2 regions of the Proteus sp. G2626 genome follow, and region 2 is predicted to be linked to the other one. Evidence: predicted binding sites of a transcription regulator. Region 2 holds the regulator's gene; the other holds the start of a gene.
What was found. The regulator ArgR, encoded in region 2, controls arginine synthesis, uptake and breakdown. The targets are predictions, from matches to a motif close to ANTGAATAAAAATACANT.
Positions count from the first base shown of each region.

Region 1: a site for ArgR is predicted at 1,980-1,997, ahead of argC (N-acetyl-gamma-glutamyl-phosphate reductase). Genes of this name have one in related genera too.

Region 1 covers NZ_JAABNH010000005.1:181,727-185,152, reverse strand. The annotation lists gene GWJ05_RS02260 (argininosuccinate synthase) at 1-69, opposite strand, end outside; gene argB (acetylglutamate kinase) at 145-918, opposite strand; gene argC (N-acetyl-gamma-glutamyl-phosphate reductase) at 939-1,943, opposite strand; gene argE (acetylornithine deacetylase) at 2,044-3,207, shown strand; gene poxB (ubiquinone-dependent pyruvate dehydrogenase) at 3,288-3,426, opposite strand, start outside.
Region 2 covers NZ_JAABNH010000002.1:114,201-117,626, forward strand. The annotation lists gene mpl (UDP-N-acetylmuramate:L-alanyl-gamma-D-glutamyl-meso-diaminopimelate ligase) at 1-1,061, shown strand, start outside; gene argR (transcriptional regulator ArgR) at 1,125-1,595, opposite strand; gene mdh (malate dehydrogenase) at 2,042-2,980, shown strand; gene GWJ05_RS00850 (helix-turn-helix domain-containing protein) at 3,082-3,348, opposite strand.

The DNA.
Region 1 (3,426 bases), on a different contig from region 2:
AGGAATGATCGCCGAAGTATCTAATCCGCCTGAGTATGCTAGTACGATTTTTTTAATACCTTTAGTCATAGTGATAACCTTCAATTTCCAATTTGTTTAAATTCTGCCAACTATCAAATAGCGATAAGATTTCTAGAAACATTTTTAAACTAAAATACGGGTTCCTACTGCAACACCATTAAACAGTGCGGTTAGTTTTTCAGCATGGCGCCAACTTGCAATTTCAACGGGTCGACCGAGTGTTTTGGCAGCTTCTAACGCTGCATTTACTTTCACAATCATGCCGTCAGTGATAATGCCTTGGTCAATTAATGTCTGTGCTTTTTCGGCTGACATCTCTGCTATCTTCTGGCCTTTACCATCTAAAATGCCACTAACGTCTGAAAGCAACACTAAATCAGCTCCCAACGTTTCTGCGATAGCGGTTGCGGCTTGATCTGCATTGACATTCATCAGCTCACCTTTCTCAGTCATACCGATAGAGCTGATAATAGGTAGATAGCCCGCATCCAGTAATAAATTAAGTAAATTAGGAGAGCCTGGAGTTGCATCCCCTACATGACCTAATTCTTCATTGATTTGAGTGACTTTCACTAATTGCCCATCCCCCAAAGAAAGCCCTACACCATTAAGCCCAAATTGGGTTGCCCACGATAACAAGGTCTTATTGGCACTTCCGGCCAGTGCTCCTGTAATGATGTCTATCTGATCAGCGGGTGTAACACGCAGGCCTTGCTTTTTCACGACAGGTAATTGCAATTTACCCATCAATTCATCCACCAAACAGCCACCACCATGTACGATGACCAAAGGGCGAGAGTGTGTTGAACGATATTGTTGTAATGCGGTGAAAAAACGTGTTAACGCTTCTTCGTTATCAAGGAGTACACCACCCAGTTTGATAATTAATGGTTCCATGAAACTTCCCTACTCATTATTTAAATAAGTGATTCGGTTTCAGCGAAGCCAAACCGAATATTCATACACTGCACCGCCTGCGTTGCGGCCCCTTTTAACAAGTTATCTTCAACACCCACCACAATTAGATGTTCACCTTGTTGAGCAAACCCGATATCACAAAAAGCCGTTCCTACTACGGCTTTTAATGCAGGTAATCCTTTGTCATAAACACGCACTAATGGCTTATCTTGATAAGCTTCGTCAAAGACTTGTCTGACTTCCTCTTGTGTCACGCCTGCTTTTAACTTACAGGTGATAGTGGCTAAGATCCCTCTGGCAAAATTACCTAAATGGGGGGTGAAAATCACATCAATGCCCAGATGTGTTGCAATTTCAGGTTGATGACGATGAGTAAATACACCATAAGGTTGCAAACTCACTTCACAAAAACTGCTGGTTAAAGAGGCTTTTCTACCCGCGCCACTTACACCGCTGGTGGCATTAATGACTGGCCATTGCGCGGTATCTAACAGTCCCGCTTCCACTAAGGGTTTTAATGACAACTGAGATACCGTTGGATAACAGCCCGGCACAGCAATTAATTGCGCCTGACTGATAATGTCAGCATTCCATTCAGCTAATCCATAAACTGCTTGTGATAACCAATCTGTATTCTTATGCTCGAATCCATAGTATTGTTGATAAAAATGCTCGTTTTGCACTCGATAAGCACCCGATAGGTCGAACACCACACAACCTTGCTCTAAAAAAATCGGGGCAATGTCATGGCTGACTTCATGGGCTGTTGCTAAAAAAACGATATCAATATTCTCAGCCGCTTTAACAACATCAACCATTGGCTCTAAAGGGAGATCCACTAAGCCACGATATTGAGGATGAAGTTCAGAAAAGCATTTTCCTGCATCTGCACTTTGAGCTGATACCATCAGTCTGCTCAAATTCACATGGGGATGCTGCTGAAGATAGGCGACTAATTCAGCGCCAGTGTAACCACTTGCTCCTACAATCAGAGTATTTAACATGTCATTCTTACCTTGTACCATGAACACAAACCGATTAATGTATTTTTATTCAAAAAAAGTGCATGAATATTGATACTATTATGAAGAAAGGCTGTCAACAGTGAATATTAAATTACCTACATTTATTGAGATTTATCGTCAATTAATTGCAACACCCTCTATCAGTGCTACAGATGCTAAGAACGATCAAAGCAACGAATCACTGATTAATTTGCTTGCTAATTGGTTGGAAACATTAGGCTTTTCCATTGAAATTCAACCTGTACCTGAAACTAGAGGAAAATTTAACCTTTTAGCAACATTAGGAACAGGGAAAGGCGGGTTATTACTTTGTGGTCACACTGACACTGTGCCATTTGATGAAGGTCGTTGGACACAAGATCCTTTTACACTGACAGAAAAAGAAAATAAGTTATACGGCTTAGGCACTGCGGATATGAAAGGCTTTTTTGCTTTTATTCTTGATGCATTGCGAGATGTAGATACTAAGGCGTTAACTCACCCTCTTTATATTCTCGCCACCGCAGATGAAGAAACCTCTATGGCAGGCGCACGTTATTTTGCTGCTAATACGACAATCCGCCCTGATTTTGCCATTATTGGCGAACCGACATCCCTAAAACCTATTCGTGCTCATAAAGGACATTTATCAAATGCGATACGTATTACGGGGCAATCAGGACATTCTAGCGATCCAGAAAAAGGCGTGAATGCGATTGAGCTAATGCATGAATCCATTACTCACCTTAGTACACTGCGCGATACGCTAAAAACGCGCTATAACAATCCTGCATTTATTATCCCTTATCCCACCATGAACTTTGGTTATATTAATGGCGGTGATGCGGCAAATCGAATTTGTGCTTGCTGCGAACTTCATATGGATATTCGCCCATTACCTGGGCTTACATTGCAAGATTTAGATGATTTACTACACGAAACATTAGCTCCCGTAAAAGCACGTTGGCCGGGGCGCTTAAATGTTGAAGCGCTACACGATCCTATTCCTGGTTATGAATGTCCAACCGATCATAAAATGGTTGCTGTCATTGAAAAGTTATTAGGCGAGAAAGCGCAAACGGTGAACTACTGTACTGAAGCGCCATTTATTCAAGATCTCTGCCCGACCTTAGTATTAGGTCCAGGCTCGATTGAACAAGCCCATCAACCTGATGAATTTATTGATACATCATTTATTGAACCGACTCGTGAATTAATGGGGCAATTAATTGAAAACTTCTGTTTAACAGAAAAAGCGCAATAATAAAAACCCTATCAGCTTACGTTGATAGGGTTTTTTATCTTCAATTAATACTCTAAATAATTCGGATTGCAGATAGGCGATTAACGTAACCAATTGGTTTTGGCTAGTTGAACAATTTCATCACCTCTACCATTAATAATCGCTTTCATCATATACAGGCTAAAACCTTTTGCCTGTTCAAATTTAATCTCAGGAGGCATTGAAAGCTCTTGTTTTGCC
Region 2 (3,426 bases):
CGGTCGCAGGAACCCATGGCAAAACAACAACGGCGGGTATGTTAGCTTGGGTTTTAGAAGATTGTGGCTATAAACCCGGTTTTTTAATTGGTGGTGTACCTGGTAATTTCCAAGTTTCAGCACAATTAGGTGAAAGCCCTTTCTTTGTGATTGAAGCTGATGAGTATGATAGCGCTTTCTTTGATAAGCGTTCTAAATTTGTACATTATTCTCCTCGAACACTGATTTTAAATAACCTTGAATTTGATCATGCCGATATTTTTGATGATTTAGCGGCAATTCAAAAACAATTCCATCATTTAGTTCGTATCGTTCCGGGTAGTGGAAAAATCATCATGCCTGATAACGACATGAATTTAAAACAGACCATTGGAATGGGATGTTGGAGTGAACAAGAATTCACGGGTGAAACAGGCGATTGGCAGGCCAAAAAACTCACTAATGATAGTCGCCATTTTGAGGTATTTCATAAAGGTGAAAGCGTTGGAGAAGTGTGTTGGGGGCTTTCTGGTGAACACAACATGCAAAATGGCTTAATGGCAATAGTTGCTGCGCATCATGTTGGTGTTTTACCCTCAGATGCGTGTGAAGCATTAGATAAGTTTGTTAATGCGCGTCGTCGTTTAGAATTACGTGGTGAAGTTAACCAAGTGAGTGTTTATGACGACTTTGCACATCATCCTACGGCGATTTTGGCAACGCTTGAAGCATTGCGCAGTAAAGTTGGTGGAACTGCACGTATTATTGCGGTGTTAGAGCCCCGTTCAAATACGATGAAAATGGGTATTAGTAAGGATGATATCGCTCCCGCATTAGGTCGAGCTGATGAGGTGTTTTTATTCCAGCCACCGAATATTCAATGGTTAGTAAGTGATATCGCGGAGCATTGTGTGCAACCAGCGCGCTGGAGTACCGATCTTGATACATTAGTGGATATGATTGCGAAAGAAGCGCAAGCGGGTGATCATATTTTAATTATGAGTAATGGCGGTTTTGGTGGGATACATGAAAAACTGCTTAAAAAATTAGCGCAGCCTAAAGGCTCAGAGAATCAGTATTAATAATAAATAAAAATAAGCCACTGACTGTTTAGTGGCTTATTTTTGGACGCTATGGAAAAGCGATTATAATTCCTGATCAAACAGGTTTAGGATTGCATCTCGCAACTCTTCTGTTGAAAACCCGGGTGCAGGTGTTGAAAATATGGTGTCATCACCCGCAATACTGCCGAGGATCCCTTCTGCTTTGCCTAATGAATCTAATAAACGTGCAATAAGTTGAGCCGCACCTGGACTCGTTCTTATCACTACAACCGAATGGTTATGGTCAATATCAAGTACTAGATTTTTTAATGGGCTACTTGCTGTCGGTACGCCAAGTTCAGTGGGTAGGCAATATACCATTTCCATTTTGGCGTTACGGGTTCTTACTGCACCAAATTTTGTTAGCATACGAGAGATTTTGGACTGATTAATATTATCAAATCCAGCTTCTTGTAATGCAGTCACAATCTCGCCTTGTGAACTGAATTTTTCTTCTTTCAGCAGGGCTTTAAACGCTTTAACCAAGTCTTCTTGCTTAGAAGGAACGCGCATAGTTCACCTTTAGTGAGTTATCAATAACCCGCGTATTATGCGGAGAAGTGAATTTTTATGCAACAAAAGACGATGAAAGGTAAGAGATAATTTACGGAAAATTGTAAAGTAGAATGTACTACAAAAAAGTTTCATTTACCGACTTTGAATGTGGTAACTTAAGGGAAGTAAAATATTTGTTAACTAAATGATAAGCTTAAATGATTGTCATAAGGAGATAGACCCACTTAACATTTTGCCCAATTTATTGGAATTATTTATCAAAAGAGTGCCCACTATCTCATTAACAGATAAGCAATTTGTTTAGAATAACCAAAGTATTATTTTCCACTGTAAATGCCTTATTATGCAATATTGCTGTTAAATAATTGTTTTTTAAAAGGTGTATTGCGTAATAGTGAATCTCTCTAAGGCGTTCCACTATCTTGTAACTAAGGAGTATCAGAATGAAAGTAGCAGTTCTCGGTGCAGCGGGTGGTATTGGTCAGGCACTGGCACTTCTTCTTAAAAACCAGCTTCCAGCTGGTAGTGAACTCTCTTTATATGATATCGCTCCCGTCACACCGGGCGTCGCAGCTGACTTAAGCCATATCCCAACTCAAGTGACGGTAAAAGGTTTTGCTGGTGAAGATCCTTCTCCTGCATTAAAAGGCGCTGATGTTGTTCTGATTTCTGCGGGTGTTGCTCGTAAACCAGGCATGGATCGTTCTGATCTTTTCAATGTGAATGCCGGTATTGTCCGTAATTTAATTGAAAAAGTAGCACAAAATTGCCCTAAGGCACTGATTGGTATCATTACTAACCCAGTGAATACAACAGTTGCTATCGCTGCTGAAGTACTGAAAAAAGCGGGTGTTTACGATAAAAAACGTCTTTTTGGTATTACGACCCTAGATATCATTCGTGCTAATACTTTTGTTGCTGAATTAAAAGGCCAAGATCCTCAGAAAACCAATGTTCCTGTCATTGGTGGGCACTCTGGTGTCACTATTCTTCCTCTGCTTTCTCAAGTTGATGGGGTCTCATTTACGGATGATGAAGTGTCAGCGCTGACAAAACGTATCCAAAATGCAGGTACTGAAGTTGTAGAAGCGAAAGCAGGTGGTGGATCAGCAACATTATCAATGGGACAAGCCGCAGCGCGTTTTGGTCTTTCATTAATTCGCGCTTTAAATGGCGAGAAAAATGTTATTGAATGCACCTATACAGAAGGCGACGGAGAATATGCCCGTTTCTTTGCACAACCTATTCTTTTAGGCAAAAACGGTGTAGAGGAATATTTATCTATTGGTAAATTAAGTGATTTTGAAAAACAATCTCTTAATGGCATGTTAGATGTATTGAAAAAAGATATAATTCTTGGTGAAGAATTTATTAATAAATAAAGAAATACTTTTTTGCTATAAAAATAATGCAAATTTAAATAAAAACCGCTGATATAGTATCAGCGGTTTTTTTTATTAATTATAATGTATGTAATTATTAGTTAATTATTAGTTTTGTCACGAATCTTTCGTTCAAGTAATTCTCCTGTTTCAGGATGAAAATAACGGCTTGGCCAAATTTCAGAAGGAGCAACATTAAGATAATCAGCAATGATTTTTTCTCCTTTAGGCCAAGGGCGTGACAGTGCATTAGCGAGTGTTGAAGAGCTTAACCCTGCTTGACGAGAGATGGCAGCAAGTGTTGTTCCTCGTTTCCTAAGTGCGGCAATAATATCGGCAGGATGCCAATCAGATTTCCTTGAAATCATTTTTAATCCTTTTTCTATAAAATTAATTGCTGTGTTAGTGGTATAAATAACAGTTTATTAGAAATGTCTTAAAGCATT